Regions from separate parts of the Streptacidiphilus sp. MAP12-33 genome, predicted to be linked through region 1. Evidence: riboswitches for the same ligand, from Rfam matches in the RefSeq annotation. Region 1 holds a riboswitch; each other region holds the start of a gene.

Region 1 (7,670 bases):
CACCACCTGGGAGCTGCTCCCCGCCCTGCTGGTCAGCGGCGCCGGCATGGGCCTGCTGATGGGCCCGCTGTTCGACATCGCCCTCGCGGGCGTCTCCGAGGAGGAGTCCGGCTCCGCCTCGGGCGTGCTGAACGCCCTGCAGCAGCTCGGCGGCTCGATCGGTGTCGCGGCGCTCGGCACCGCGTTCCTCTCCTGGGCGCCGACCCACGGCCCGGTCACGGCGGCGGGCTGGACCCTCGCCGCGACGGCGGCCGTCCTCGCGCTGGTCGGTCTGGCCGCCTTCGCGCTGCCGCGCATGCCGCGCGCGGAGCGGCAGCAGCACTGACCGGCCCCGGCCGCCGGCAACGGCGGGGCGGGGCCGGGTGGTGCCCGGCGGTGGATCCGGACGGCGGCGACGGCTAGGCCGCGCGGGGCCGGGCGGTGGATCCGAACGCCGGCAACGGCGGGGCGGTGCCGGGTGGTGCCCGGCGATAGATCCGGACGGCGGCGACGGCTAGGCCGCGCGGGGCCGGGCGGTGGATCCGAACGCCGGCAACGGCGGGGCGGGGCCGGGTGGTGCCCGGCGATAGATCCGAACGGCGGCAACGGCTAGGCCGCGCGGTGCCCGGCGGTGGATCCGAACGGCGGGCAAGCCCGAGCGGCGGGCTCAGGCGGCGGTCGGCACCGGCTCTACCGCTTCCGCCTGGCGCAGGGCCGCGCGGCGCGGCAGCAGCAGCGGGGTGGCCAGCATCAGCACGCCCGCGAGCGCGATGACCGCGCGCGGGCCGATGGCGGCGGCCAGCAGGCCCCCGAGGCCCGTCAGCAGCGCGACCGAGCCCTTGGTGCCGACCGACCAGGCGGAGAGGGTGCGGGCGACGCGGTCCGTCGGGGTCTGCTCCAGCCGGGTGGTGGCGAAGACCGGGTTGTAGACGGCGGAGCAGGTGATCAGGCCGAACTCGACCACCATGACCAGCGCCAGCCCCGCCACCCCGGGCCCGACGAAGGCCAGGCCGAGGCTCCAGCAGACCCGCAGCACGCCCGAGGTCCACAGCACGGGCGTGCGCCCGTAGCGGGCGACGAGCGGGCGGGCCAGCCGGGAGCCCAGCAGGCCGCCGAGGCAAGGCAGGGCGAAGGCGAGCGCGTACTGCCACGGCGCGAACCCGAGCCGGCCCAGCATCAGGACCGCGAGCAGCGGCAAGCTGGCCATGATCAGGCCGTTGACGAGCAGGTTGTTGAAGAACAGCGGCCGCAGCGTGCGGTGGCCGAGGATGAACCGCCAGCCGGCGAGCAGGTCGCCGCGGGACATGCCCCGGGTGGCTCGCTCCGAGCGGTGCTCGGGCTCGGGCGAGGCCGTGCGCATCGCGCTGATCCCGAGGGCGGAGAGCAGGTAGCTGAGGGCGTCCGCCAGGAGGGTGACCACCGGGCCGAACATCCCGATCATCGCGCCGCCGAGCGGCGGCCCGATCACGGACGAGGTCCACATCGTCGACTCGAAGCGGGCGCTGGCGCGCAGCAGGTCCTCGCGGGGCAGCAGCGACTTCAGGCAGGCGCCGCTGGCCGCGTTGAAGGTGATGTCGGCCGCGCCGACGACCACCTGCGCGAACAGCAGCTGGGCGAAGCTCAGCACGCCGAGCACGTAGGCGAGCGGCAGGCTCACCAGCACCACGAAGCGCAGCAGGTCCATCCCGACCATCACCGGCCGCTTGCGCCGGAACTCCACCCACGGGCCCAGCGGCAGCGCGAGGGCCGCGCCGACGGCGGGGCCGGCGGCGGCGAGCAGCGAGACCTCGATCGGGCCGACGTGCAGTGCCCGGATCGCCACGATCGGGAACGCCTCGAAGGCGAGCCACGTCCCGAGCGTGCTGACCGCGTACGCGGTCCACAGCCATCCGAATGCCCGCCCCAGTGATCCGCCCGTGCCGCTCGCCATAACGCAGCACTATGCCAGGCGGGTCCGACAGCGGACGCGCCCGGCCGTGCCCTACGCCCCGGTCGCGGCGTCACCTCCGCGCCCGCTCGGGTGGGGCCAGTCCGGTGGCGGCACCAGTTGGCCGTGGTGGACGGTGAAGCCGAGTTCCCGCAGGTAGGGCCGGGCCTGTTCGAGCAGTGAGAGCACCCGGAAACAGGTGCGGAAGCACAGCGCCGCCAGCGGCAGCTCCACCAGCAGGGCCATCACCAGCGCCTCGACGAAGTCCCGGGTCGTCGAGGCGAGCATCACGTCGAACCACGCGTCGGTGACCAGCAGCGCGCCCGCGACCGCCGTCACGATGGCGCTGCGCGGCGACAGCCGCAGTATCCGGACCGCGCAGGCGGTGAAGACGATGATCAGCAACGCGTCGAAGCCGCCCCAGGCGACGTCCCAGTGCGCGGCGCGCTCACGGCCGGGGAGGGTGAGGAAGAGCAGGATCGTCCACGGCACCAGGATCACGGCCGAGCAGAAGTAGAGCAGCGCCAGCCGGGGCCGCACCACGCGCTCGCTGTGGTCCAGGGCAGGGGTGAGGAAGGGCGGCGGCTGCAGGAAGCGCGGCAGCCGGCCCTCCCAGTGCTCCCAGCGTCCTGCCGCCCCGATCGCACGACCGCTCGCGGGGCCGCTCGCAGGGCCGCTCGCAGGGTCAGTCCGCATGGTTCGGCTCCTGCCGGTTCGGCACGTAGCCGAGGTCGACCGCCTTCGCGGGCGGGCCGTCGCGCCGCAGGTCGGCGAGGAGGGAGACCAGCTGCGGCGGCCACAGCACCTCCTCGACCTCGGCGAGTTCGGCGGGTGTGAACCAACGGCAGTCGAGGATGCCGTCCGCCGCGAAGGAGGCGGTCAGGTCGCCGACCGGGTCGCGGCGCGGCGCGGACGCCAGGAAGATCACCTCGTGCTGACGGACCAGGCCCACGTCGCCGCGGTGGTAGTCGTGCTCCCAGCGCCACAGCTCCGGACCGGTGACGACGTCGGTCCAGCCGGTCTCCTCGACGGTCTCGCGCAGCGCTCCCGCGAGGGGGTCCTCGCCCTCGTCGAGGCCGCCGCCCGGCAGGACCCAGTGCGGGCCGACCTCCGCGTCGTGGTGGCGTTGCAGGAAGACCGCGCCTTCGGGGTCCAGCACCAGCAGCCGCGCGGCGGGGCGGCGGGGGCGCTCGCCGAGCGCGGGACGCTCCGCGAGCAGGAAGCCGTAGTCGTCGCTGACGCGGTCGGCGCCGTAGCGGTCGCGCAGTTCGGCCTCGCCGGTCTCGTGGACGAGCCAGCCGTGGTGGCGCAGCCACTGCGCGTGGTTGCGGCGCAGCCCTCCGCGCCACAGTCGGGTGGCCCCGGCCATGGCCGGGTCCCGCACGGCCAGTTCGCGGGTGCGGCGCAGCGAGCCGTCGCGGACCAGGGAGAGCCGGCTGCCGGGGGCGGAGAGGTTGCCGATCCGTTCCAGCAGGGCGGCCGCGTCCGCCGCCTCCAGGTAGACGAGCAGGCCCTCGACCAGCCAGGCGGTCGGCTGCCCGGGGTCGAACCCGGCGGCGCGCAGCGGCGTCGCCCAGTCCTCGCGCAGATCGACCGTCACGACCTGGCGCTCGACCCGGGGGTGGGCCCCGACGTCGGCGAGGACCCCCTCCTTGAACGCGACCATCTCCGGCAGGTCGAGCTCGAAGAGCGTGACGCCATCGGGCCAGTCGAGGCGGAAGGCCCGGGAGTCGAGCCCGGCGGCGAGCAGGACCACCTGGGTGCAGCCGGCGTCCGGGGCGACCGCCTCGCGCAGGTAGTCGTCGAACCAGGCGGTGCGCAGCACCAGATGGGCGGACATGGCCTGCCACGCCTCGGTCCGCTCGCGGCCGGACGTGCGGAGCTCGCGCGGCCCGCCCTCGTCCACGGCGGCGGCGCGCAGGAACGCGGCGGCGTAGGGGTCGTCGAAGAGTCGGTCCGGGCGGGCACTCTCCGCCGCGCGGGCCAGCGCGACGCCGAGGGCGGTGCGGTCGACCCCCTGCGGCGTGGCGGCGCTCCCGGTGTCTCGATCATCAGTCACGCGCCCAATCTAGGCGCCTGGCCGCACCCGCCGGAAGGGGATTCGGAACCAGCCACTTGGGGGCCACTAAACGGCGTGGGCCGACCGGGTGAAGGATCTCCTCCGATTTCTGCATTTACGCAGGTCATTACCTATTCCCGCGAGGAGAAATCGATTTCTGGAATCCGTTTGCCGTTACTCCGGACGCAGCAGGAATTGCGACCCAAACGTCGCGTGACAAGAATCACAATGGCCTGGCGGAACGTGAAGACGGCATAAAAACGTGCCAATACTGTCCGCCGAACGAACAAAGTCCTCGCCACCGTGGCGGGGCGGTCCGGCCGGACGCCTAGTCTCGCCACCGGTCGGACGCCAGGTGCTCACACACACCTGACAGGCGAGAACGGGAGACCCAGGCAGGACGGCACGGCGTCAGGGAAACGCCGAGCCTTGGGGTGAAGCCGCAAAGCACGTGTCGTGCGCGGCCGGGCAGCTTCTGGAGCCCGAACCCGACAGGGACGACTTTCGTAGGCGGTTCCGGAAGGGCTTCCGCATGTCCGCGTCCCATGATTCCGCGCGTCACCATGCCCTGAACCAGATCCAGAACCACCCCCAAGGGCAGCCCGGGCACCAGAACGGGCCCGGCCGCGGCCGGCACGCTCGACGCCCGCAGAGCGGCGTCAATCGGCTCCTCGGCGTGAACGACGGCTCCACCGGCCGGCGCCTGAAGGCGGGGCTCACCACCCTCGCCGCCACCGGCGCCCTCCTCGGCGGCACGGCCGTCGCGGCCCCCTCGGCCGACGCGAGCGCGCTCACCATAGGGCAGAAGGCCCTCAGGATCGCCCAGTCCAAGCACGGCGACCCCTACCGCTGGGGCGCGACCGGCCCCAACTCGTTCGACTGCTCCGGTCTGACCTACTACGCGTTCAAGCGCGCCGGCCACCGCCTGCCGCGCACGGCGCAGGACCAGTACAACCACGTCCAGCACATCTCGTTCCGTCAACTGCGGCCGGGCGACCTGGTCTTCTTCCACTACGGCTCGTACGTCTACCACGTCGGCATCTACGCCGGTCACTGGGAGATCTGGCACGCGCCGCACTCCGGCAGCTACGTGAAGCTGGAGCACATCTGGACCGACTCGGTCTGGTTCGGCCGGGTCAACTGAGCAGCAGCGCCAGCAGGCGCGCGAGCGCGTCCGGATCCTCGCCCGCCTCCGCCACCGGGGCGAGGAACCCGCGCTCGACCTCGTGGCGGACGGCCTCGGCGCGAGCCAGCAGGTCCGCGCCGGGCCCGGTCACGTGGAGCGCGTTGCGACGGCGGTCGTGGGGGCTGCGACGTCGCTCGACCAGCCCCTTGGCCTCCAGCGCGTCGGCCAGGGCCACCATCGTGGTCCGGTCGACGCCGAGGGCGGCGGCCGCCTCCGCCTGCGACAACGGCTCCCCCGCCGCCCCCGCGGCCAACACCGCGAGAACGGCCAGCTCGCGCCCGTCGATCCCGAGCGGCGCGAGCGCGCGGGCACTGGCCTCGGCGAAGCGGAGCTGGGTGTGCTTGAGCAGGTAGCCGAGCCGGGCCTGGAGGGCGCCCGGCGTCACGTCGTCGGTCATGCCCGCATGGTAGTCGACGATCCTGATAGTCAGGAGAGCTGATGATCGGCTAGCCTGACGGTGTTGCCCGAGGGAAGGACACCGCCATGGCACTGAGCTTCGGCGTCAAGACCACACCCATGCGCGTCGGCTACGACGAGATCCTGCGTGTCTGGCAGGAGGCCGACGAGACCCCCGAGATCCAGGACGCCTGGCTCTGGGACCACCTGATGCCCGTCGCCGGGCCCCCGGACGGCACCATCCTCGAGGGCTGGACGTTGCTCAGCGCGCTGGCCGCGCGGACGCGACGCCTGCGGCTCGGGCTGCTGGTCACCAGCAACCGCATCCGGCCACCCGCCGTCCTGGGCAAGATGGCCGCGACGGTGGACGTCATCTCCGGCGGACGGCTCGTCCTGGGCCTCGGCGTCGGCGGCACCCACCAGCCGCCTGGCGCGGGCGGCGTCGCCGGGCCCAACCCCGCGGAGGCCGAGTACGCCGCCTACGGCCTCTCGCTGGTCTCCCCCGGCGAGGGCCTGGCCCGCCTGGAGGAGACGATCGCGATCCTGCGCGCGATGTGGAGCGAGAAGGTCTTCGACTTCGCCGGCCCGTTCACCACCCTCACCGACCATCGCAACGAGCCCAAGCCGGTCCAGCCGGGCGGCCCGCCGCTGCTGATCGGCGGCTGGGGCGACCGGACCCTGCGCCTGGTGGCCGAGCACGCCGACATCTGGAACATCCCGGGCCCACCGCACAACCGTGTCGAGTACCTGGCGGAGCGCGCCCGCGTCCTCGACGCGCGCTGCGCGGCGATCGGCCGCGACCCGCGCACGCTCACCCGGTCGGTGCAGTACATCGTCGACTACGCCGACCCGGCGGGCGACCGGGCGACGCTGGCGCGGCTGGTGGAGCTCGGCTTCACGCATCTGGTGCTGAGCCTGCGCGCTCCCTACCCGCCCGGGGTGGTGCGGTGGCTGGTCAACGAGATCATCAGGCCACTTCGGCAGGAGGTCGCACCGTGACGGGCGCGGGGCTCTGCTCGATCGGCCGCGCGCGCGAGAAACCACCCGGGGCGGACGGCCCCGCGCATTGAGAACCACCCGCGTGCAGGTGGCCTGCCGCGCACGCAGCCGATCGAGCAGAACCTCGCGCCCCCAACGGGGTGCCGTCTCGGCGATCAGCTGGACCGCCCAGGCGATCTGCCCGCGCATTGAGGACCACCCGCGTGCAGGTGGCCTGCCGCGCACGCAGCCGATCGAGCAGAGCCTTGCGCCCCTAACGGGGTGCCGTCTCGGCGATCAGCTGGACCGCCCAGGCGATCTGGGTGTCCGTCAGGTCCGCGCGAGCGGTGAGGCGGAGGCGGCTGAAGCGGTCGGGGACAGACGGCGGGCGGAAGCAGCCGACGCCGAGGCCCCGGGCGCGCAGCTCCGTCGCCCAGGCCAGCGCCGCCTCCGGCGAGGGAGCGCGGACGCCCACCACCGCCGCGTCCGGCACGCTCGCCGGAAGGCCCTCCGCCAGGAGACCCGCGGAGAGCGCGTGCGCGACCTCCCGCGCACGCTCCGCGCGCGCGGGCTCGGCGCGGAGCACGCGGAGAGCGCCCAGCGCCGCGCCCGCCGCGGCCGGCGCGAGGCCGGTGTCGAAGATGAAGGTGCGGGCCGCCTGCACCAGGTGCTCGATCACCCGCCGCGGGCCCAGCACCGCGCCGCCCTGCGAGGCGAGGGACTTGGACAGGGTCACCGTGGTGACCACGTCCGGCGCCCCGGCCAGGCCTGCCGCCGCCGTCGCGCCCGCGCCGCCGGGGCCGAGGACGCCGAGGCCGTGCGCGTCGTCGACGACCAGCGCCGCACCGTGGTCACGGCAGACCGCCGCGAGCTCGGCCAGCGGCGCCGCGTCGCCGTCGACGGAGAAGACGGTGTCACTGACGGCGATCGCCCGCTCCTCGCCACGCGTCGCCAGCTCGGCGCGGAACGCGCCGGGATCACGGTGCGCGGCGCGCGCCACCCGGGCGCGGGAGAGGCGGCAGCCGTCGATCAGCGAGGCGTGGTTGAGCGCGTCGGAGACGATCAGCGCGCCGGGGCCGGTCAGCGCCGTGAGGGCGGCGAGGTTCGCGGTGTAGCCGGAGGAGAAGACCAGCGCGGCCTCCACG
Region 2 (7,670 bases), on a different contig from region 1:
CACGATGGTGGTCCGCTGCTCCACCCGCGCGACCAGGGCGCACGCCTTCGCGCTGCAGTTCACCCTGGTCAACCTGGGCATGGGCATCGGCGCGATGCTCGGCGGCCAGATCGTCGACGTCTCCCGGCCGGGCAGCCTGACGCTGCTCTTCTCGATCGAGGCGCTGATGTTCCTGGTGCTGGCCGCCGTCACCGGTACCGTCAGGCTCCCGGCGGCGCCGTCCGTCACCGAGGCCACCGCGGCGGAGCGGGGCCGCTCGGACTTCCGCACCCTGCTGGGCGACCGCGCGATGGTCAAGCTGTCGATCCTGGCCGGGCTGATCTTCTTCGCCTGCTACGGCCAGTTCGAGAGCGGCGTCGCCGCGTACGCGACCAGCACGGTCGGGATCTCCCCGTCCGCGCTCGGCCTCGGCCTCGGCGTCAACACCTTCGCGATCGTGCTGCTGCAGATGGTCGTCGTGCGGATCACCTCCCGCCGTCGCCGCACGACCGCCATCGCGGCGACCGGTGTGGTGTGGCTGGCCGCCTGGATCTTCGCGGCGGTCGCGGGCCTCTTCCACGGCGGCTCGTTCGCCGCGATCGGCTCGATGATGACGACCTACGCCCTCTTCGGCGTCGGCGAGGCGCTGCTCGCGCCGACGCTCGGCCCGATCGTCGCGGACCTCGCCCCGGCGCGCCTGCTCGGCACGTACAACGCGGCGTTCGCGCTGGTCAAGCAGGTCGCGATCGCGCTCGGCCCGGCGCTGGGCGTGCTCCTGGTGGGCGCCGGCCTGTCCACGCTCTACCTGGCCGTGCTCTCCCTGTTCTGCGTCGCCATCACGGTCGCGGCCTGGCGCCTGCGCCGCGTCCTGCCTGCGGCCGCGGACAACGCGGTCCCGGCCCGCTCGACGGTGGTCGCCGGCTCCCACCTCCAGCCGGCGGAACTGGCCACGGCGGCATAGCCACCTCAGGGGCGCGGGGGTTCCCCGCGCCCCGAGGCGAGGGGGACCGACCGCATCGACTGCCGCTCCGGCTCGCCCCGGTGAACATCACTCGACGGATGAATGAACACCCGTCATCTCGGCTCCTTGCGTCTACACGCTTGTAGTAATTTCGGGCTGATCGACGTCCACGTCCCTCCAGCAGCCCAAGGTCGCCATACCGATGTCCGTGATCACCTATCCCGAAGCGATCGGCGTCGGCCTGCTCCAGGGCGTCACCGAGCTGTTCCCGGTCTCCAGCCTCGGCCACAGCTTCCTGATCCCGGCGCTGCTCGGGAAGCCGTTCTCGGACGACCTCAACGTGGCGGGCGACAAGTCGCCCTACCTGAGCGTCCTGATCGGCCTGCACCTGGCGACCGCCCTCGCGCTGGTCGTCTACTTCCGCAAGGACTGGGCGCGGATCATCCAGGGGCTGTACAGCTCGATCCGGGACCGGCGCGTCGAGACGGTGAACCAGCGGCTGGCCTGGCTGCTGATCGTGGCCACCATCCCCGTCGGCGTCGCCGGGATCGCGCTGGACAAGTTCTTCCGCGAGCACCTGGGCAAGCCGGAGGTCGCCGCGTTCTTCCTGATGCTCAACGGCTTCGTGCTCTTCACCGCCGAGCGGCTCAAGCGCGGCGGCACCGGCCGCCGCCGGGCCGGGGACGCGGCCCTGCCGGGCGACGAGAACGTGGACCCCGACGTCCTCTCGGACCGGCGGATCGTCAAGCTCGGCTGGGTCAACGCGCTCTGGGTCGGCGCCGCGCAGATCGCCGCGCTGCTGCCGGGCATCAGCCGCTCCGGCGTGACCATGAGCGCCGGCATCTTCAAGGGCCTGCGCCACGAGGACTCCGCCCGCTTCGCCTTCCTGCTGGCCACCCCGGCGATCGGTGGTGCGGCCCTGCTGAAGATGCCCGGCCTGCTCGGCTCCGAGGGCGCGGGCATCCACGGCCAGCTGCTGGCCGGCAGCGTCGCCGCCTTCGTCGCGGGTTACGTCGCGGTGCGGTTCCTGGACAAGTACTTCGAGACCAAGACGCTGACCCCGTTCGCGATCTACTGCTTCGTCGCCGGTGCCGGCAGCCTCGCCTACCTGTCCTTGCAGTAGTCCCGTGGCCGGGCGGTGACGGCGCGTCGAACACTTTCCGGTGCCGCGCGGGTGTTGCACTGGACGATGTGCGACGACGACCACTGCGGGCCCTGTGCCTCCTCACACTGACCGCCCCGCTGCTCACGCTGGCCGGCTGCGTGGAGGTGGACGGGCGCGGGGCCGCCCTCGCACCGCACTACGCGCAGCCCTTCGTCAGCGTCGCGCCGGTCGCGCCCGCGCCGGTGCCGACCGGGTACGACGCCAAGGCCGACGCGGCCGGTGCGGTCGCCGCGGCGCTCGCGCGGTCGCGCCGGGACGGGCGGCCGGTCCTGGTGGAGTTCGGCGCCTCCTGGTGCGTGGACTGCCAGGCCCTGGCCCAGCGGACGACCGAGCCGGCCGTGAGGCTGTTGCTCCAGCGCGACTACCGGCTGGTCACCGTCGACGTCGGGCACTTCGACCGCAACACCGCCCTGGCGGCCCGCTGGATCGACCTCAAGCGCAGTGGCATCCCGGCGCTGGTGGTGCTCAACCCGGACGGCAGCGTCCGGGCCACCACCCAGGACGGCAGCTTCGCGGGCGCCCGCACGCTCTCCTCCGACGCGATCGCCGGACAGCTCGTGGCCTGGCTCTACCCTGTGCACCCCTCTTCCCGATCATGACGAGATTCGCTCGAAGTCATGAATCGTCGCAGGTCCGCTGGATGGTGCGGGTACGCACCTGATCTGATGCCGCCACAGGCGCACGATCAGTTGCGCACGTGTGCCGGAAGGCGGTCCACGATGAACTCCACCCTCTCCGTTCTGGTCGCGTCGGCCCAGCGACGGCTGCTCTGGATCATGTTGCTGGCCTACGCCCTCGCGGCGGGCTGGCCCGAACCGGGCCTCACGCTGCGTGCGGTGACGCCGCTCCACCTCGGCGGGGCCGCTGTCCCGCTGCAGGCCGGCCTGCTGGCCGCCGTGGTCTTCAACGCCGGGCTCACCGCCCGCGCCGAGGCGCTGCCCGGCCTGCTCCGCCACCCCCGGGCCCTGCTCGTCGGGATCGCCGCCAACGCGCTGGTGCCCACCGCCCTGCTCGCCGTCGGCGCCCTCGCGGCGGACGGCTGGCACAGCCCGCACGAGGCCCAGAGCCTGCTGGTCGGGCTCGCCCTGGTCGGCGCGATGCCGGTCGCGGCCGGGGCCACGGTCTTCGCCCAGGGCAGCGAGGGCAACGCGACGCTGACGCTGGGCCTGGTCATCGGCAGCACCCTGCTCAGCCCGCTCACCATCCCGCTCGGCCTGCACCTCGGCGGCTTCCTCGCCTCGGGCCCGTACGCGGCCGATCTGCACGCGGCGGCCGCCCACGCGTGCAGCGTCTTCGCCGTCGTGACGGTGGTCCTGCCGTGCGCGGCCGGTCTGGCGCTCGGCCGGTGGTCGCGGGCCCGGCACCCCGGCGCGCTCACCGCCGCGCTGCCCTCGGTCCGGGCGGCGAACCTGGCGGTGGTGGTCCTGCTCAGCTACACCAACGCCTGCGGCGGGCTGGGCCAGGTGGTCGCCCGCCCCGACCCGGACTTCCTGTTGCTGGTGGCCGTCGCCACCGCGGCCATGTGCGGGGGCTCGTTCCTGACGGGCTGGATCCTGGCCGGGCGCCTCGGCCTGCCGCGCGCGGACGCGATCGCGCTGGCCTACGCGTCCGGCATGAACAACAGCAGCGCGGGCGCGGTCGTCGCGGTCACCCGCCTGCCGGGGAACCCGGCGGTGCTGGTCCCGATCCTCGCGTACAGCCTGCTCCAGAAGCTGCTGGCCTCGGCATTGGGAGCGTTTGTCCGGCATGCCCGGTTCGATGACGAAACTTCAGTCGGACGGTGAGCCGGCGGGAGCAGTGGCCGCTGTGGTCCCAACTGCACCCCGGGAACCACTTGGATTCAGGCCGCTTTAGTATTAACTTTCCATAACAGTACGCACGGACGTCGTGTGTATCGCCTAATCCTCATGGAACCGGGGACCCAACGCACCTGGGGTGTATCGGCCTTACGGCCGTAGGAGACCTCCCTCTCCGAACCCGTCAGCTAACCCGGTCGGCGAAGGGACGGAAAGGAGCACGCCAGTCATGGCGGCATACCCGGCCGAGGTCGAGACCCCGGCGCCGACCGAGCAGCCCTCCCTCGCCCTGCCGCGCCAGCGCGGCGCCGCGTTGGGCCTGGCAGCGATGGCCGTCGGCGCCAGCAGCGTGATCGGCCTCGCGGGTCCCGCGCTGGCCGCGGACCACGGCGAGCGCGTCGAGCACGGCGGCGCCGCGGGTTCGCTCTTCGTCGACGAGCACGCACACGCGTCGGCGGCGCACGGCTCGGACGCCGGTTCCGCACTGCTGGACCGCATCCGCACCCAGGGCACCCCGGAGCAGCACACCGCCGCCGCGCCTGCGGCGGCATCGGCCCGCATCGAGGCCGCGGCCGCGGCCTCCGCCAAGGCCGCCGCGGCGGAGCGCGTCCGCGCCGTCGGCACCCTGGTCCCGCCGATCGCCTTCGCCGCGACGGGCCTCGGCCGCGATGCCTCCTACTGGTCCCACCTCCACCCGGGCCAGGACTTCCCGGCCCCCGCGGGCACCCCTGTCCGCGCGGTCGGCGCCGGCACCGTCACCTCGGCCGGCTGGGCCGGCTCCTACGGGTACCGCGTCGTGGAGACCCTGCCGGACGGTACGGAGATCTGGTACTGCCACCTCTCCGCGATCGCCGTCGGCCACGGGGCTGTCACTCCCGGCCAGCCCCTGGGCCGCGTGGGATCCTCCCGCGGCTTCACGTCCCCCCACGTCTACCTCGAGGTCCGCCCCGACGGCGCGGAGCCCGTCAACCCCACGGCCTGGTTCGCCGCCCACGGGCTCAGCCTGTAGGGGCAACAGGGGCACGGGGCCCTGCTCGACGTACCGCGTGCGCGACAATCACCCAGCCTTCGGCCGGGAGGTGCCCCTGAGGTGCCCCCTCCGGCGTGCGGATGGTCCTCACTGAGCAGGGCCGTCCGCACGCCGGTGGTTTCTCGCGCACGCCGTACATGAGCAGAGCCCCGCGCAGTTCCTCGCGCCCCGCAGGTTGCTGAGCTACCTGCGGGAGCTGACGGGAACCCTTACTTGCGGTCGGCCACAGCCCAGCTGGCCAGCGCCACCGTGCCCGCCACCGTGAGGACCGACGGCCAGGCGCCCAGCTTCTTCGCCAGCGGGTGGGAGCCCGCGAACGCGGCCAGGTAGAGGCCGCCCAGGCCCGCCGCCGCCTTCGGCCCGGCGGCCTTCTGCCACTGCCGCGCGGCCAAGCCGCCCGCCGCGGCGAGGGCGACGCCGCCGAGCTCACGGCGCTTCGTCGCGCGGGCGACGGCGAAGCCGCCCACGAGGCCGGTGGCGGCTATCAGCGAAGAGGGGACCTGAGCCATGGAAAGTGAACCTCCGTCAATCAGTTTGTGCGCGTGTTGTGAAGATGGAGTCCGACATAGCCGATGTAAATCCGGCCCGTTCCCGAGCAGTCGTCGTGGTAATGCAGTCGCGGTGCCGTACCGCCCCCGCCTATTCGCAGGTGGGCGCCCATGAAGACCCGGCCTGAGGAGTCGACCTCCACCGGGACGGGCAGCAGCCGCTCCCGCTTCCACTTGGCGTTCGTGCTCACCGTGCGGGACTCGCCGCGGATCACCTTGCGCGGCGGGAAGGGGTGGCAGTCGGGCGGGGTGTTCTCACACCAGCTGCGGAAGTCGCCGCCGGCCGAGCCCGCCTTCGCGGACTCCGCGTAGTCCTGGAGGGCCAGCAGCGCGTCCCAGGTCATCCGGACCCAGGTCGGGTGGTCGGTCTGCTCGTCCAGCTCCTTCGTCAGCCGCGCGTCGCCGGTGAAGTCGAGCAGCGGGAACTCGTCCAGGCGGTCCAGCAGCTCCGCGAAGGTCGCGGGCTCCGCGTCCTGCGGACGCACCGGGCGGCCGGAGAGCGTGCGCAGCTTCGTGCGGACCGCGCGCAGCTCGCTGTACTGCTCGTCGTACTCCGCCGCCAGCAGCGACTCGCGCTCCTCCGCGGCCCGCAACCAGCGCCGGACCTCCTGGAGCTCCTCCGCGCGGGCCCGCTGCTCGTGGGCCTCCTCCTCCTCGTGGTCCACGAGCAGGCCACCGGGCTGGATCGCGTCCGCCTCGGGCAGGCCCTCGGGCCGCAGCGGCGGCAGGCCGACCAGCTGGTCCGGCAGGGGAGCCTGCACCGCCAGCCGCCGAGGCAGCCAGGCCAGCAGCCCGGACGCCCGGCGCAGGTTCTCCTCGATCGTCGAACGGGACATCACCCGGTGCCGCGACGCTTCCGGCGCCCAGGCCGGGTCCAGGCCCGGCAGGTACGTGCGGACCGCCCCGCCGTAGACCCGGTGGTGCTCCAGCGCGGCGTTGAACGTCCGCTCCGCGCCGGGCGCGAGGGCGTAGAGGACGGCGATGCCGCTGCAGCTGCGCAGCAGCGGATCGACGGTGTCGTCGAGCCAGTCCTCGAAGTCGGTGTGCAGCGGCGTGCTGGCCACGACGATCGGCAGCCGCCGGTCCGGGTCGCACAGCTCGTCGAGGATGGTGTCGACGTCGGCGCGCTCGATCACGCCGGGCAACGCGTGCACCCGCGCCGAGCCGGGCTGCTCGCCCTCCGTCGCGTCCAGCACGTCCAGCAGGCCCCGGGCCAGCGCCGGGACCGGCGCCTTGGCGGGCTCCTCGCCGCGCACCGGCAGTTGCTCCGCGTCCAGCTGGACCCAGGTGCGGCCGTCCTTGGCCGTGGCCACGGTCAGCGAGGTCTGCCAGATCCCCTGCACGGTGAACTCGCGCAGCCGCCAGCGGGCCAGCCGCCCCTGCACGGCCTTGCCACGCGCCACCTGGTCGAGCACGGCCTGCGGCCCGACCCGGCGCCGCCCGTTTCCGGTGCCCGGCTCGTCGTAGTGCAGCGCCTTGAGCCATTGGCGCAACTGCTGTTCGGCCAGGGCAACAGTCTCCTGATGCCCGTGCCCACTGGTCACGGCCATCCGGTAGATGCCATCGGTCACCGGCGCTGCCTCCTGACGCTGTGTCGGCGTCGCCGCACGTCAGTGTGCGGATATCAAGAACAACGCGTCGGGGGGTGCTGATGGTTCCGGTACGGCCCAAGTCAGCGTGCGGGAATCACGGCCCGGCGGGCGGGTCTTGGGGTTGCCCGGCCTGGGGCTCGGCGGTGGCGGGCCGGGTCGCGGGGTAGTCGTAGGTCCGCGGCACCTCGGGCTGCTGCTGGTACTGCGGCTGCGCGGGAGGCTGGGCCTGCGGATACGGCTGGGTCTGCGGGTAGGGGCCGGCCTGCGGGTACGGCTGGTGCGCGTACGGCGGGTACTGGGGCTGCGGCTGCTGCGGGTAGGGGCCGGCCTGCGGATACGGGCGCGGCCCGGGCTGCCCGTAGGCGTGGGGCTGCTGCGGCTGGACTCCCGGCCGGCCGTACGGCGAGTACGGCCCGTACGGACTCGGCCCGTACGCGCCCTGCACCGGATACCCCGGAGCAGGACGCTGCATCGGCACGCCCATCGGCACGCCCATCGCGACCGGCCGACCGAAGGCCGGAACCAGCGGCGGGTGCTTGCGGAACCACTCCTGCTCGCCGACGCGGGCGAATACCGACCCCACCGCGTCCTTGCGCTCC
Region 3 (7,670 bases), on a different contig from region 1:
GCACGGCGCCGAGGGACTCCCGCTGGACGCCCACGGCATCGTCGAGGACCGCCGCACCGGACGCGGCCGCACCGCGCTCGTCCGGGCCGACGGGCCGATCGCGGAGGGCTGGCAGGTCGAGACGCCCAGCCTGGAGGAGCTGCTCCTCGCCTACCTGCGCTCGCCGCAGGCGGATCCTGCCAACTCCACTGCCCACGCCTCGCGTTCGGAGGTCGCCGCGTGACCACCGCCACTCTCGCCCCTCGCCCGGCCACGCGGGGCGGCCTGCGCCCGCGCGGACTGGGCTGGTTGATCTGGCGTCAGAACCGCATCACCCTGGCCGTTCTGACGGTCGGCTGCGCCGCGCTGATCGCCTACCTGCTGCACGAGCGCTCCGCGCTGGACACCGTGGTGGCCAGGATGAACGCCCTGCACTGCGATCCGGACAATCTCTCCAGCACGGCGTGTGCGCAGGCCGACAGTGCGCGGTACGGCATCGCCGAATCCTGGCACCAGGCCGTCTCGGCCACGCTCCTGCTGCCGGGGATCTTCGGTGCGGTGCTGGCGGCGCAGCCGCTGGCGACCGACTTCGAGCGCCGTCGGCACCTGATGCTGTGGAGCCAGTCCGTCTCTCCGCGCAGCTGGTTCACGTACCGGATGGCCCTGCCCGGCGCCGCGTTGCTCGTGCTGAGCACGGTGCTGTCGGTTGTCGTCCGCTGGGGTGGCTTCTGGTCCCACCCCGGGTTCGGCCTCTCCTCCTGGGAATCCCCCGAGGACTTCTTCGCCGTGGTCCCGGTCTTCCCGGCGCTGGTGCTGGCCACCTTCGCCCTCGGGGCCCTGGTCGGACTGTTGCTGCACCGGCCGATCCCGGCTCTCGGCGTGACCGTCGTGCTGTACGTCGCGCTCGTCTGGGCGCTGGACAAGCTGCGCCCGCATCTGATGCCGACCTTCTCGATGGTCGGCGGAACGAACGCCACGGGCATGCCCGGAAACGCCTGGGTGGTCGACGACGGCATCGTGCTGAACGGCAGATGGGTCGGCTACGGCCAGTGCCCCGGCAGGGACTGCAGCAACGCGCAGTGGTGGATGCGCTACCACACCGTCGCCCAGTTCAGTCCGATGCTCTGGATCATGACGGGCATCCTCGCCGTCCTGACCGTACTCCTGGTCCTGGCCTCCTACCGCCGCCTGCGCGCGCTCACGCGCTGAGCGGCTGCCCGTCGCCCGCTTTGCCCGCCTTTCCCACGTGCTGAGACGGGTCGTCCCGCGCACTGGGAAGGCTGGCATGCTGGGACGGTGAGCGCGGTCCTGGAAACCCCCGTCCCGCGCCCGGTTCGCGTCGCGACCGGGCCCTCCCTGATTGCCACCGCCGTGCCCGGCCGTGGCCTGCTCGGGCGCCTTGCCGCGGTGCTGAGCGCGCACCCCGTCCAGGCGTTCGCCGTGCGGACGACCGCCGGCGGCCCGGCGGTCGTGGAGATCACCGTCGCGGACGCGCACCGTGCCCGGGTCCGGGCCAAGCTGCTGCGCATGGTCGAGGTGCTCGACGTCGTCGAGCCCTGACCACGTCGGGACCTGATCTCGTCGAGCCCTGAAGAGGCCGCGGACGGGCGGCGGGCGCATCCTGGAAGGGCCACCGGACCGTCCCGGGACGGCCCCGGGCCGGCGGCCGAGGGAGGTGTCTCGCGATCATGACTCTCTTCATGGACGTCCACCACGGCATGAACGGGATCACCGCCGAGCAGTTGGCGGCGGCGCACCAGGCCGATCTCGCCATTGAGGCGGAGGAACACGTCCACTTCAAGCAGGCCTGGGCGGACCCGGAGTCGGGCACCGTCTACTGCCTGTCCGAGGCGCCCTCGATGGACGCCGTCCAGCGCGTCCACGAACGGGCCGGACACATGGCGGACGAGATCCACGCGGTCCCGCTCATGGTCTGAGACCTCTCGCCTACCGTCGCCGGACCCGGCGTGGCAGCAGTGCCGGGACGCGGAGGCGGTAGGCGAGGAACCGATCGCCGAACTCGGCCGCCATCAGGTCGTCCTCGACCCGGACCCGGTGCAGTGCCCACGGCACGGTGACGGCCGTGTAGAGCACCCACACCCCGAATCCGAGGCCCAGCGCGGCGCCGAGCACCAGCCCGAGGAGTCCCGTGTAGATGGGATGCCGCACCAGGCCGTAGGGACCGGTGGTGCGCAGCTCGTGGCCCTCCTGCACCAGCGGGACACCCGCCCACATCACCCCGAGCACCAGCCGGGACCAGACCAGGAGCGCCGTCGCCGCGACGGTGAGGGCCGCACCCGCGACGCCGAGCACCGGGTTCCAGTACTGCAGGTGGCGCCAGAACGGGCCGTCCGGTCGCCGGGTCAGCTCGATCAGCACCAGGATGCCGGCCACCAGCGCCACCCGCGCCGGCATCGAGGCGCGCAGGCTGCGCAGCCACGCCCGACGGCGCTCCGGCGAACCGGCGCCGCGGGACCCGAAGTACACCGCCGCTCCCACCCAGGTCACGGCGAAAACCACGATGCAGCCGTAGACGACGCCGTGCACGGCAGTCTGCACTCCGCTCATGTCTCCAGGGTCGCGCGGCGTCGGCCTGCGCGGCCTCCACCCCGAGGTGGAGCCGTGGGTGGACACGTGTTTCTGACGCGCCAGTTGATTCGGTCACGATCGGGCAACTATGGTTCCCTTTCGAACCGCTGTGCAGTCGATCTTCCGAGGGGGGATCCGCGGCGGTTCCCGTCGAGTCTGTCGAGGGTTCGGTCGTTCCGCGCACGGCGTGGGCACCGGGGCCGAGACGGAGCCGGGGACCCACGTCCTCGGGGTGAATCGGCATCAGGTCGACCGCTACGCGCGGGCGCACGCAGGTGCGCACGGGCGGCGGCCGGTGAGATGTCGTAGGGCGAGACTTCCGGCCCGAACCCGTCAGCTCACCCGGTAGGCGGCCAGGAAGAAGGAGCCCGTCCAGGTGGCGTCCCACCGCCGTCCCGCCGCGCCCAGTCGTACCCGCACCCGAATATCCGCGCTCACCGTGGTCGCGGCCACCAGCGTCGGCCTCGCCACGCAGTCGGCCCAGGCCGCTCCGCAGCCGACCACGGCGCAGCTGAAGTCACAGCTGGACCAGCTGAACAACGCGTCCGACCAGGCCGTCGCCGCCTACGACCAGGCGCAGGCGCAGCAGCAGGCACTGCAGCACAAGGTCTCGATCCTGGAGGACGAGATCGCCCGCGAGCAGGCCAAGGCCAACACGCTGCTCGACAGCGTCGGCGCGATCGCCCAGAGCCAGTACATGACCGGTGCGGTGGACCCGACCGTCCAGCTGATCCTGACCAGCGACCCGAGCGAGTTCCTGCAGAAGGCCTCCTCGATGAACCAGCTGTCCGGCAACGAGGCCGCCCAGCTGAGCCTGCTCCGCACGCAGGAGGACCTCCTCTCGCGCGAGAAGGCCGAGGCGGAGCAGGAGCTCCAGGCCCTCCAGGCCGTCACCCAGCACGCCGCCGCGCTGAAGGCCGCCGCTGCCGCCAAAGTCAAGGCGACGCAGCAGCTCCTCAACTCGATGACGCCCAGCCAGCGCACCCAGCTGACCGGCGGCACGGGCTCCAACCTCCACCCGCACGGCACGGCGGGCGACTCGATCGAGATGGCGGCGTTCGCGGCGGCGAAGACCCGCATCGGCGACCCCTACAACTGGGGTTCCAAGGGCCCGAACGAGTTCGACTGCTCGGGTCTGATGCAGTGGGCCTACGCCCAGGCCGGCTACTCGCTGGGCCCGGACACCTACGCCCAGATGGCCGAGGGCACTCCGGTGGCCTCCGTCGCCGACCTGCAGATCGGTGACCTGGTCTTCTTCAACGGTGGCCAGCACGTGGGCATGTGGGCCGGTGGCGGGATCATCCTGCACGCCCCGCACACGGGGGCGTACGTGCGCATGGAGTCGATCACGACGGTCGGCACGATCTACATGATGCGTCACATCTGAGACACGGTTGCCGCGCGGCCTCCCGCCCACCGGGGACGGGAGGCCGCGCGTTCGCGTCACACGCGTCGTATGCGTCACATGCGCCAGTGCAGCGTCGTCGCGTCGTCGTGGCGCTTGCCGTGGAACGTGCCCTCGGCCAGGGCGAGTTCGGCCTTGCGGACGGAGTCGGTGAGGTGGGCCGGACCGTCGGCGGCGAGGGTGTCGAGCAGCTCGGTCCAGCTCCAGCCGAAGCGTTCCACCAGGCGGGTCACCCCGTCGGACAGCGCGGCGGCCTCGCGCACGCGGGCGAGTGGGAAGGACGCCGTCACCGCGTGCTCGGCGGCGTCCGGGCGGGTGGAGGCGACCCAGAAGCCGCCGGGCGTGTTGCGCAGCCCGCTGACCGACTCGCGGTCGTAGGCGGGCAGCTGGTCGATGCGGTCGTCCGCGACGACCTCGATCCGGCCCTCGGAGGTGCGGACGACGACGGGCGAGTCGGCGAGCACCAGGCAGTCGAGGCGGTCGGCGCCGGGGTCGGCACGCAGCAGCGCCACGGTGCTGGAGGGGCTGTCGGGGTTGCCGTGGTCGCACTGCGGGTGCAGGTCCCGGGTGCGCAGGATCGCCTGCCGCAGCACCTCCGGCAGCGGCTCGTCGGGGTGCGCCAGCAGGAACGCGCCGAGCTGCCCCGCGAGACGGGCCACGAACCACGGCACGTCGTGGACGCAGCCGGTCGGCAGACCGCTCGGCGTGGCGCCGTCGAGGACCAGGGCGAACTGCGGCCCGGCGAGGACGAAGTCCTCGTTCGCGGACGCGTCCGGGCTCGGCTCGCAGCTGTAGCGGATCTCCACGGCTCTCCTCGCGGGTCGACCTGTCGGGGGGCATATGCGACCTTCCCCGATCATGCCCCGAGTGGCCCCGGAGACGCGTGAGGCTTCTCTAGGCTGCTGCCATGGATCCCGAACCGGAGCCCGGCGAAGCGCTCGACGCCCGGGCCGCTGTCGAGGCCGCCTTCGGGGCCGCGAGCGGTGCTGCCTCCCGCTCCCAGGCCACGTCCGGGCCCGCTGGGGCCGCCGGGCCCGGACCGCGCGAGCCCGGTTCCGGGCCCGAGCCTGCGGTCGATCCCGTGGCCGATCCCGCGGCCGAGCGGGACGCCGGACCGCGTGAGCCCGCACCAGGGCCGCGTGAGCCCGCGCCAGGGCCGCGCCGGTTGGATCCGCCCGCCGCCGCAGCGCTGCTACGGCTCGCCGCGCGGGTCGAGCGCGACCTGCTCGCATCAGGGCTGAACGCCAAGCCGTACGAGGTGACGCCGTCGTCCCTGGCCGGCGTCGAGGTGGAGGTCGACGCGTTCGACGACGCCGTCGGCGGTGTCTGGCTGCACTGGCGCACCCACCCCTCGGTCGGTTCCGAGGGATCCGGCGCGACCTCGGTCCGGGTGGTGATGGCGGAGGCCCTGGTCCGCACCCTCACCGCGCTCGGCTACCGCGTCGAGCACGGCGACGACAGCCTGCGCCCCTACGCGGTGCGCCTGGTCGCGGGGCCTGACACGGCCGTCTGAGGCGGCGTTAGGTGGAAGACTGGGCCCGGTGAACGACGAGAAGTGGTGGGCGGACCAGTTCGAGACGCACCGGCCCAGGCTGCGGGCCGTGGCCTACCGGATGCTCGGCTCCTTCGCCGACGCCGAGGACGCCCTGCAGGACGCCTGGCTGCGGATCGTGCACGCGGACGCGCGGGCCGACGAGATCGAGAACCCGGCCGGGTGGCTCACCACGGTCGTCGGCCGGGTGTGCCTCAACGCGCTCCGCAGCCGCACGGCCCGTCGGGAGGAGGCGTGGGACGGGCACCTGCCCGATCCCGTGGTGGGCGCGGAGGGTCCGCCCACCCCCGAGGACGCGGTGCTGCTGGCCGACTCGGTCGGCCTCGCCCTGCAGATCGTTCTCGACACCCTCTCGCCGGACGAGCGGCTCGCGTTCGTCCTGCACGACATGTTCGAGGTGCCGTTCCCGGAGATCGCCGCCGTCCTGGAGCGCGAGAGCGCCGCCACCCGCCAGCTCGCGAGCCGCGCCCGCCGCCGCGTCGCCCAGGCCGACGCTCCCTCGCCCGACCGGGACCTGACCCGGCAGCGTGTCGTCGTCGACGCCTTCTTCGCCGCCGCCCGCAACGGCGACCTCGACGCCCTGGTCTCGGTGCTGCACCCGGACGTCGTCGGCCGGGCCGACTTCGGCGCCCTCCCGCTCCCGCGCCCGGCGCTGATCCGCGGGGCCGGCACGGTCGCCCAGAACGCCCGCATCGGCTACGTCCCGGGCGCGGAGCTGCGCCCGGTGCTGGTCAACGGCGCCGCGGCCACGCTCGTCCTGCGCGAGGGCCGGCCGTACGTGCTGATGGCCTTCACCGTCGTCGAGGAGCGCATCGTCGCGCTCGACATCTACGGCGATCCCTCCCGGCTGAGCGAGGTCGCGGGGTCCGTGCTGTGAGGTGACGTCAGTTCTGGCGCAGGGCGGGCATCGGAACAGGGACGCCGTAGGTGGACGACCCGACGCCGACGCCGCCCTGGCAGCTGTTGGGCGGGTCGGTGGTGACGCCCCTGGTCGAGGGCATCTCGGCCGCCCAGAACATGTAGCCGAGCATGCCCGGCGTGGTCCCGGCCCCGGCCGGTGCCGCGCTCTGCACCCAACTGCCCGTCGTGTTCTCCACGGAGGTCGAGAACGTCGTGCACTCCGGCCGCACGGACGAGCCCTCGGCGATGTAGAGGCTGCCGGTGAACTTCGCCGGCGCGAGCGGCGGGATCGGCGGGTTGTAGGTCGGCTTGCCGCTCAGGTGTTCCTGCCAGTTGGACTCGGCGGTGGAGGTGGACGGCTGCTTGCTGGGCACCATCGCGTTGGCGTAGTCCAGCACGGGGTTGCTGGTGTTGAGCCAGTTCGCGGTCGCGTACTGGTCCAGCCCGACCAACCAGCGGTCGCCCGCGGCGACGTCGATCGTGAGCCGGGCGGCAGGGTCGGCGCCGGTCGCGTCGTAGGGGTGGGCGGCGCGGTAGGCGGTGATGAACGCCTGGAGCCCGGTGAGGTCGGGGCTGGAGGAGTTCTCGTAGTCGATCTCGATGCCGACCCCGAGCCGGGTCGCGAGCGCGGCGGCCTTCTGGCCGAGCAGGGTGGGGTTCTGCGAGAGCGCGGTGTCCCAGTCGTTGACGTAGGTGATGCCGCCGATGGAGAGCATCACGCGGATGCCGTGGCTGGTGAAGTAGTCGACGATCGCCTGGGTCATCCCGTTCGGGACACCGCCTGTGTCGCCCGCGTCCGTGGTGCCGTTGAGGAGGCGCAGCGGGTTGACGAAGCTCAGCACGACGAGGTTGACGGAGGGGTGGCCGTCGCCGCGGTCGATCAGCCAGTGGTTCTTCTGGTCGAAGTCCGTCATGTCCCGCACGGTCGCCCACGTGCAGGCGTCGTCGGAGCAGTGCCAGGCGCCGTAGACCTGGATCGGGCTGGTCGCCGCGGCCGCCTGCGGCGTGGCGGCCTGCCCGGGCGCGGCGCCGCCGAGGGCGGCGGCGGTCAGTGCGAGCGTCGCGGCGGCGAGCAGGGTGGGGGTTCTGCCTCTGTGCTGGCGCATCCATCGCCTCCCGGCGAAGAGGGCTCGACAAGGTTGCCCCAAGGTTGGTGATCTGCTGATGCCCTGTCAATGGTCCGGACCAACTCCCTGGCGCCGCCCGGCGCCGCCCGGCGGCGTCGCGGCGTGCGCGGTTCCCGCC
Region 4 (7,670 bases), on a different contig from region 1:
TCCCGGTCTACGAGGAGCTCGCGATCCGGATCGAGATGTTCGGCGACGAGATCGAGGCCCTCTCCACCCTGCACCCGCTCACCGGCGAGGTCATCAGCGAGGACGAGTCGGTCCACGTCTTCCCCGCCTCCCACTACGTCGCCGGCCCGGAGCGCATGGAGCGCGCCATCACCGGCATCGAGGCGGAGCTGGAGCAGACGCTCGCCACGATGGAGAAGCAGGGCAAGCTGCTGGAGGCCCAGCGGCTGCGCATGCGCACCACGTACGACATCGAGATGATGCGTCAGATCGGCACCTGCTCCGGCATCGAGAACTACTCCCGCCACATCGACGGGCGCACCGCCGGCACCGCGCCGAACACCCTGATGGACTTCTTCCCCGAGGACTTCCTCCTCGTCATCGACGAGTCCCACGTCACCGTGCCGCAGATCGGCGCGATGTACGAGGGCGACGCCTCGCGCAAGCGGTCCCTGGTCGAGCACGGCTTCCGGCTGCCCTCGGCCATGGACAACCGGCCGCTGAAGTGGGAGGAGTTCGTCGAGCGCATCGGGCAGACGGTCTACCTCTCCGCCACGCCGGGCAAGTACGAGCTCTCCCGCTCGGACGGCCAGGTCGAGCAGATCATCCGCCCGACCGGCCTGATCGACCCGGAGATCGTGGTCAAGCCGACCGAGGGCCAGATCGACGACCTGGTCCACGAGATCCGCAAGCGCACCGAGAAGGACGAGCGCGTCCTGGTCACCACCCTGACCAAGAAGATGTCGGAGGATCTCACCGACTACCTGCTGGAGCTCGGCATCCGGGTGCGCTACCTGCACAGCGACATCGACACGCTGCGCCGCGTCGAGCTGCTGCGCCAGCTGCGCGCCGGCGACTACGACGTGCTGGTCGGTATCAACCTGCTCCGTGAGGGCCTCGACCTGCCCGAGGTCTCCCTCGTCGCGATCCTGGACGCGGACAAGGAGGGCTTCCTGCGGTCGCCCACCTCCCTGATCCAGACGATCGGCCGTGCCGCCCGTAACGTCTCGGGCCAGGTGCACATGTACGCGGACCGGATCACCGCGGCGATGGACCACGCGATCAGCGAGACCAACCGGCGTCGCGAGATCCAGCAGGCGTACAACACCGAGCACGGCATCGACCCGCAGCCGCTGCGCAAGAAGATCGGCGACATCCTGGACACCCTCACCCGCGAGGACATGGACACCGCCGAGCTGCTCAGCACCGGCTACCGCCAGGGCGGCGGGGGCGGCCGGGGCCAGAAGGCGCCGGTGCCGGTGCTCGGCCTCAAGGCGGACGCCAAGGAGGCCAGGAGCCTGCCGGCCGCCGAGCTGGCCGAGCTGATCGCGGAACTGACGGAGCGTATGCACAATGCGGCCGCCGAATTGCAGTTCGAGATGGCGGCCCGCCTGCGTGACGAGGTGAACGAACTGAAGAAGGAGTTGCGCCAGATGCGCGAAGCCGGAATGGCCTGAGTGTTCGACGCCCGTTTTCTTCACCCGTCCTTCGGGCCGAGCGCCTATGGTGCTCGATAGAAGCTGCACAGGGAACGGACAACGGTCCACGGGCGTCCGACACATGTGGGGAGGGCCGAGCCATGTCGGTGAGTCTGAGTACGGGCCAGCGCATCCGTCTCGAGGGGCCGGAGGGGGAGGCGGGCCCGCCGGTGATCCGGCTCGGGCTCGGCTGGCAGGGGGCGCCACGCAAGGGGTTCTTCGGGGGGCGGCGGCGGGAGCGGGAGGTCGACCTGGACGCCTCCGCCGTGCTCTACGCCAGCCGCACCCTGGCCGACGTGGTCTTCTTCCGGCACCTGGTCAGCAACGACGGCTCGGTGCGGCACGCCGGGGACCGACGCAGCGGCGGCCTGGACACCGAGTCGATCAGCGTGGACCTGGGCCGCGTCCCGCCGCACATCACGCAGATCGTCTTCACGGTGAACTCCTACAACGGGCAGAGCTTCGCCGAGGTCCAGCGCTTCCACTGCCGGCTGGTCGACGAGGCGTCCGGCGCCGAGCTGGCGCGCTTCACCCTCAACGGCGGCGGGGAGCACAGCGGCCAGGTGATGGCGAAGGTCGACCGGGACGAGGACGGCGCCTGGCAGCTGACCGCGATCGGCGTTCCAGCGCAGGGGCGCACGTTCCAGGAGATGCTGCCGGTCATCGAGCAGTACCTGTGACGGTCGGTGCGGTCGGTGCGGTCGGTGTGAGAGAAGTCTCTTAGCCGACCGAATGTTTGGAGTCGATCTTTATATCTGCCTAATGTGCGGGGGTCCGCCCCCACAGTCGGCGGACACCCGCATCGGGCACGCCGAGTCCAGCCCCTCGATGCCGGGAAACGACGAGTCACCAGGGCCGGAGCGGGGGAACCACAGGTAAGCCGCCCCTGCCCTTTTCCGGGCCGGGGCTCGGGGTGAAGCCGCGTGCGCGCGGCCGGGCCACTACTTCTCCGGCCCGAATCCGACAGCTCACCTCGCAGGCGTCGGAGAGGCCCACCTCATGCGCCGCACCCTGTCGACCCCTGCCCGCATAGCCGCGCTCACCGCGGCGCCCGCCCTGCTGCTCGGCGGCGTCGCCGCCACCTCGGCCCAGGCCGCGACGCCCCGCGTCAGCGAGACCGGCCTGACCGCCACGACCACCGCCTCCGGGACCACCGCCAAGCTGACGGTCACGTCGAGCTCCTGCGTCACCTTCCGCTCCCTGGGCGTGGCGGTCCGCGACGCGGCCGGCAACAACCTGGACTTCCCGCAGTGGCACAGCAACGCGCGGGTCTGCTCCGGCGGTCTGACCCTCACCGCCTCCCGCCAGTTCCCGGCCGGCAGCTACACCATGTTCGGCGCCTACCTGGACACCGCCGGCACCTGGCACAACCTGGCTGCCAAGACGCTGACCGTCGGTGGATCCAGCACCAAGCCGACGCCCGCGCCGACGCCGACGCCCACGCCCTCCCCGTCGACCCCGGCCGCCGCCGGCTCGATCCCGGCCGGTGTGGCCTCCTCCAGCACGCCGATCTGGTCGGACGAGTTCAACTCGCTGAACACCAGCCGCTGGGTCTCCAGCACCACGACGTCGTACCAGTACGGGAACCACAACCCGAGCGACAACAAGCTCGACTGGCTGGACCCGAACGACGTCTCCGTCGCGAACGGCGTCGCCACCTTCACCGCGCAGCCCAGCTCGCACACCCTGGAGAACGGCAAGCAGGCCTGGACCACCGGTCTGCTGACCACGGAGGGTTCCCAGGAGGGCTTCCAGGTCAAGACCGGCGACTACGTCGAGTCCCGGATGAAGCTGCCGACCGGTCAGGGCGCCTGGCCGGCGCTGTGGACCTGGAAGAACGGCAACGGCGAGATCGACTCCTTCGAGTACCACCCGGACAACCCGAACCTGCTGGAGCTGACCAACCACGTCAACGGCGGCGGGACGTACTACACGAACGCGAACGCGATCAAGCCGGGTGGCTGGGTCACCATCGGCACCAAGTACGGCGCGAACTCGGTCGACTGGTACGTCAACGGCGTCAAGGTCTACTCGGACAACACGGGCGTGGGCGCCAACTGGTCCGCCTACCTGATCCTCAACCTGTCCCTCTCCGCCGGTCAGTACCACCCGGCGCCGAGCGGCAGCACCCCGATCACCTTCTCCGTCGACTACCTGCGCGTCTACCACTGAGGTTTGTTAATCTGGTCGGGTAAGCGGAGGGGAGTACTCCCTGAAACGACACGTCCGTCATCACGGCGGTGCCTCGGCACCTCCCGGGCGTGTCGGCCCGGCCGGTTCCCGGCAGGGCGGAGGAGACCTCCGGCAGTGAAGCACGCTCGCTTCTGCCGGAGGAAGGACGTCCGTGGACGTTTCCGTGGCCATGTGGGTCACCACCATCGTGGTTCTCGTCGCCCTGATCGCTGTCGACTTCTTCGTCGGCGGCCGCAAGCCGCACGAGGTCTCCATCCGTGAGGCGGCCGTCTGGTCCGCGATCTGGATCGGCCTCGCCGGGTTGTTCGCCGGCTTCCTGTGGTGGCACTCCGGTTCCGCGCCGGCCGGGCAGTTCCTCGCCGGGTACGTCACCGAGAAGTCGCTCAGCGTCGACAACCTCTTCGTCTTCGTGCTGATCATGGCGAAGTTCGCCGTCCCGCGCGTCTACCAGCAGCGGGTACTGATGATCGGGGTGCTGATCGCCCTGGTGCTGCGGGCGGTCTTCATCGCGGCCGGCGCCGCCGTGATCGCCTCCTTCTCGTGGATCTTCTTCCTCTTCGGGGCCTTCCTGATCTGGACCGCCTGGAAGCTGATCAAGGAGGCCCGCGGCGGCTCCCCGGACGAGGAGTACGAGGAGAGCAAGCTGATGCGCGCGGTCGAGCGCCGCTTCCCCACCACGGACGGCTACCGCGGCACCCGGCTCACCGTCGTCGAGGGCGGCCGCCGCCTAGTCACCCCGATGCTGCTGGTGATCCTGGCCATCGGCACCACCGACGTGCTCTTCGCGATGGACTCCATCCCCGCGATCTTCGGGCTGACGCAGGACGCCTACATCGTCTTCACCGCCAACGCCTTCGCGCTGATGGGCCTGCGCCAGCTCTACTTCCTGGTCGGCGGACTGCTGGACCGGCTGGTCCACCTCTCCTACGGCCTGTCGATCATCCTCGGCTTCATCGGCGTGAAGCTGCTCCTGCACGCCCTCCACGAGGCGGGCGTCCACGCCGCGCCGGAGATCGGCACGCCGCTCTCGCTCGCCGTCGTGGTCGGCGTCCTCGCGGTCACCACGGTGACCTCCCTGATCGCCTCACGCCGGTCGGCCGCGCGCCCGGCGGCGCCCGCGGCCGACGCGAAGGAGATCTCAGGAGCGGGGGAGCGCTAGCTCCTCCAGTTCCGCGGCCGGGACGATCCCGGCGACGCGTGGCGGCTCGGCCGGTTCCAGGAGCCGGCTGGGCTGCCCGTCGACGCCGACGGGCAGGTCGCCGTCGAGGGTGATCCGGCGGACCAGGCGCGGCTCGTCGCCGTAGTCGTTGACCGCGTAGTGCTGGGTGGCGCGGTTGTCCCAGATCGCGACGTCGCCGACCTCCCAGCGCCAGCGGACGGTGTGCTCGGGCTTCTCCACGAAGCGCTGGAACAGGGCGATCAGCTCGCGGCTGTCGTCGCTGGCGAACCCGACCAGGCTCTGGGTGAAGGCGCCGAGCAGGATCGTCTTCTCCCCGGTGACGGGGTGCACCCGCACCACCGGGTGCTCGGTCTTGAACGCGGTCGACACGAAGACCTGCCGGAACAGCTCCGCGACCTCTCGGTTCTCGGCCAGCTCCGGCCGCAGGCCGAGCCGCGCCGCGTAGTCGAAGTCGTTGGTGTGGACGGCCCGCAGGTGCTCGGCGAAGACCTTCAGGGCGGGCGGCAGTGAGCGGTAGGCGGCGGCGGTGTTGGCCCAGATCGTCTCCCCGCCGGCCGGTGGCAGCTCGACGGCCCGCAGGATGGAGGCGGCCGGATAGGAGGGCACGAAGGTCACGTCGGTGTGCCAGTTGTTCGCCCGCACGCCCTTGGTGGCGTCCAGCTCGAAGACGTATCGCCCGTCCGCGGCCGGGACGGTCGGGTGCCCGACCGGCTGCCCGAGCAGTCGGGCGAAGGCCTCGTGGCTCGCGTCGTCGAGGTGGTGCTGACCCTTGAAGAAGATCACCTTGTGCGTGTGCAGGGCCGCGCGGATCTGCGTGACGGTCTCGGCCGACAGCTCGCCGCCGAGCTTCACCCCGTGCGCGAGGGCGCCGATGCGACCACCGAGTTGCGTGAGTTGCAAGGGAGTTGGGGCCGTTGCCATGGCGTTCACCCTTCCGATGAGAACGTGTTGCAGCTCATCGTGGACCCGCGACGTTGCAGAGTCATGGCTCGTGCATGAAGGATCATCCGACAGCGTCGGCAAGGATGAGGGCATGAGCGAGAAGGAAGAGGCCGGGGCGCAGGCCCCGCGCCGTACGGGGCGCCGACCCGGTGGCGCCGACACCCGCGGCGCGGTCCTGGAGGTCGCCCGCGCGGAGTTCGCCGCCCGTGGCTACGAGCAGACCAGCATGCGCGGCATCGCCCGCGCCGCCGGGGTGGACGCCGCCCTGCTGCACCACTACTTCGGCAGCAAGGAGGGGTTGTTCCTGGCGGCGCTGGACTTCCCGATCGATCCCTCCGCGGTGGTCGAGCTGGTCCTGTCCGGCGACCGTGACGGGATGGGCGAGCGCCTGGCGCGCTTCGTCCTCGCCCTGTGGGAACAGCCCGAGGTCCTTCACCGGCTGCTGGCGGTGTTGCGCACGGCGGTCGGCAGCGAGCAGATCGCCGGGATCCTGCGCGAGTTCATGGTGCGCGAGCTGGTCCTCCGCCTCGCCGCCGACCTGGGCGGTCCGTCCCCCGAGCTGCGGGCGGAGCTGGTGCTCTCCCAGATCATCGGCCTCGCGGTGGCCCGCTACGTCATCGGTGCCGAACCCATCGCCTCCGCGACGCCGGACGAACTCGTCCCCCTGCTCGCCCCGACGTTGCAGAACTATCTGGCAGTCGAGTAGGTCGGGCGGTTCCGGTTCTTGACCGCAGGGGGCTCGGGCGCCAAACTCAGCGCATGATGAATTCAACGCCCGCGATCGACGTGCGCGGGCTGCGCGTCACGCGGGGCGGTAGGCCCGTGCTGCACGGGATCGATCTGGTGGTCGAGCGCGGCTCGGTCACGGGGCTGCTCGGACCGAGCGGCTGCGGAAAGACGACGCTGCTGCGCAGCGTCGTCGGAGTGCAGCGGGTCGAGAGCGGGGAGGTGCGGGTGCTCGGGCTGGCGGCGGGGGCGCCGGCCCTGCGGGACCGGGTCGGCTACGTGACGCAGGCACCGTCCGTCTACGCCGACCTCACCGTGCTCGCGAACCTGCGCTACTTCGCCGAGGTCCTCGGCGCGCCGAAGGGTGATCCGGCGCGGGTGCTGGAGGAGGTCGGCCTGACCGAGCACGCCGGGGACCTCGTCGGTCGGCTCTCCGGAGGCCAGCGGGCCCGCGTCTCCCTCGCGGCGGCGCTGCTCGGCACACCTGAGCTGCTGGTGCTCGACGAGCCGACCGTCGGGCTGGACCCGGTGCTGCGCCAGGAGCTGTGGCAGCTGTTCCACCGGCTCGCCGCGGGCGGCGCGACGCTGCTGGTGTCCAGCCACGTCATGGACGAGGCCGCCCGCTGCACCGCGTTGCTGCTGATGCGCGAGGGGCGGCTGCTCGCCCACGACACCCCGCAGGCGCTGCTCGCCGCGACCGGCGCGGCGGACATCGAGCAGGCCTTCCTCACCCTCGTCGCCGGAGCCGCACCAGCATCCGGGACCGCACCAGCATCCGGAGCCGCACCAGGACTCGGAAGGGCAGCCGGAACGGAGGACGGCCGATGAACCCGCACCGCACGCTCGCCACCGCCCGCCGGGTGCTGCTGCAACTGCGCAGCGACCCGCGCACGATCGCCATGCTGCTGCTGGTCCCGTGCCTGCTGATCGTGTTGCTCAAGTACGCCTTCGACGGGCGGCAGGAGGTCTTCGACAGCCTCGGGGCGCCGTTGCTCGGGATTTTCCCGATGATCGTGATGTTCCTGGTGACCGCGGTGGCCACGCTGCGCGAGCGCACCACCGGCACCCTGGAGCGGCTGCTGACGATGCCGCTCGGCAAGCTGGACCTGCTGCTCGGCTACGCGCTGGCGTTC

What was found. A riboswitch is a leader RNA that binds a small molecule or an ion and turns the genes downstream of it on or off. The one in region 1 is predicted to bind cyclic di-AMP.
Region 2: linked by a shared signal. The riboswitch ahead of ABH931_RS32195 (M23 family metallopeptidase) and the one ahead of ABH931_RS10215 (C40 family peptidase) in region 1 are both predicted to bind cyclic di-AMP.
Region 3: linked by a shared signal. The riboswitch ahead of ABH931_RS20830 (NlpC/P60 family protein) and the one ahead of ABH931_RS10215 (C40 family peptidase) in region 1 are both predicted to bind cyclic di-AMP.
Region 4: linked by a shared signal. The riboswitch ahead of ABH931_RS11065 (family 16 glycosylhydrolase) and the one ahead of ABH931_RS10215 (C40 family peptidase) in region 1 are both predicted to bind cyclic di-AMP.

Annotation. Positions count from the first base shown of each region.
Region 1 covers NZ_JBGCCA010000007.1:207,614-215,283, forward strand. Annotated here, with positions in the region: gene ABH931_RS10195 (MFS transporter) at 1-325, shown strand, start outside; gene ABH931_RS10200 (MFS transporter) at 647-1,909, opposite strand; gene ABH931_RS10205 (hypothetical protein) at 1,961-2,602, opposite strand; gene ABH931_RS10210 (SAM-dependent methyltransferase) at 2,592-3,965, opposite strand; cyclic di-AMP (ydaO/yuaA leader) riboswitch at 4,322-4,493, shown strand; gene ABH931_RS10215 (C40 family peptidase) at 4,642-5,109, shown strand; gene ABH931_RS10220 (MarR family winged helix-turn-helix transcriptional regulator) at 5,102-5,548, opposite strand; gene ABH931_RS10225 (LLM class flavin-dependent oxidoreductase) at 5,635-6,546, shown strand; gene ABH931_RS10230 (8-amino-7-oxononanoate synthase) at 6,800-7,670, opposite strand, start outside.
Region 2 covers NZ_JBGCCA010000039.1:77,023-84,692, forward strand. Annotated here, with positions in the region: gene ABH931_RS32175 (MFS transporter) at 1-940, shown strand, start outside; gene ABH931_RS32180 (undecaprenyl-diphosphate phosphatase) at 1,143-2,063, shown strand; gene ABH931_RS32185 (thioredoxin family protein) at 2,132-2,704, shown strand; gene ABH931_RS32190 (bile acid:sodium symporter family protein) at 2,825-3,889, shown strand; cyclic di-AMP (ydaO/yuaA leader) riboswitch at 3,991-4,118, shown strand; gene ABH931_RS32195 (M23 family metallopeptidase) at 4,131-4,910, shown strand; gene ABH931_RS32200 (hypothetical protein) at 5,141-5,440, opposite strand; gene ABH931_RS32205 (hypothetical protein) at 5,461-7,050, opposite strand; gene ABH931_RS32210 (PrsW family glutamic-type intramembrane protease) at 7,166-7,670, opposite strand, start outside.
Region 3 covers NZ_JBGCCA010000020.1:108,933-116,602, reverse strand. Annotated here, with positions in the region: gene ABH931_RS20855 (ABC transporter ATP-binding protein) at 1-223, shown strand, start outside; gene ABH931_RS20850 (hypothetical protein) at 220-1,188, shown strand; gene ABH931_RS20845 (hypothetical protein) at 1,276-1,539, shown strand; gene ABH931_RS20840 (SCO4226 family nickel-binding protein) at 1,668-1,916, shown strand; gene ABH931_RS20835 (isoprenylcysteine carboxylmethyltransferase family protein) at 1,927-2,547, opposite strand; cyclic di-AMP (ydaO/yuaA leader) riboswitch at 2,751-2,934, shown strand; gene ABH931_RS20830 (NlpC/P60 family protein) at 3,008-3,955, shown strand; gene ABH931_RS20825 (hypothetical protein) at 4,030-4,779, opposite strand; gene ABH931_RS20820 (hypothetical protein) at 4,881-5,486, shown strand; gene ABH931_RS20815 (sigma-70 family RNA polymerase sigma factor) at 5,515-6,402, shown strand; gene ABH931_RS20810 (hypothetical protein) at 6,410-7,531, opposite strand.
Region 4 covers NZ_JBGCCA010000008.1:177,908-185,577, forward strand. Annotated here, with positions in the region: gene uvrB (excinuclease ABC subunit UvrB) at 1-1,475, shown strand, start outside; gene ABH931_RS11060 (TerD family protein) at 1,598-2,176, shown strand; cyclic di-AMP (ydaO/yuaA leader) riboswitch at 2,326-2,491, shown strand; gene ABH931_RS11065 (family 16 glycosylhydrolase) at 2,496-3,668, shown strand; gene ABH931_RS11070 (TerC family protein) at 3,841-4,848, shown strand; gene ABH931_RS11075 (TauD/TfdA dioxygenase family protein) at 4,828-5,790, opposite strand; gene ABH931_RS11080 (TetR family transcriptional regulator) at 5,903-6,517, shown strand; gene ABH931_RS11085 (ABC transporter ATP-binding protein) at 6,571-7,365, shown strand; gene ABH931_RS11090 (ABC transporter permease) at 7,362-7,670, shown strand, end outside.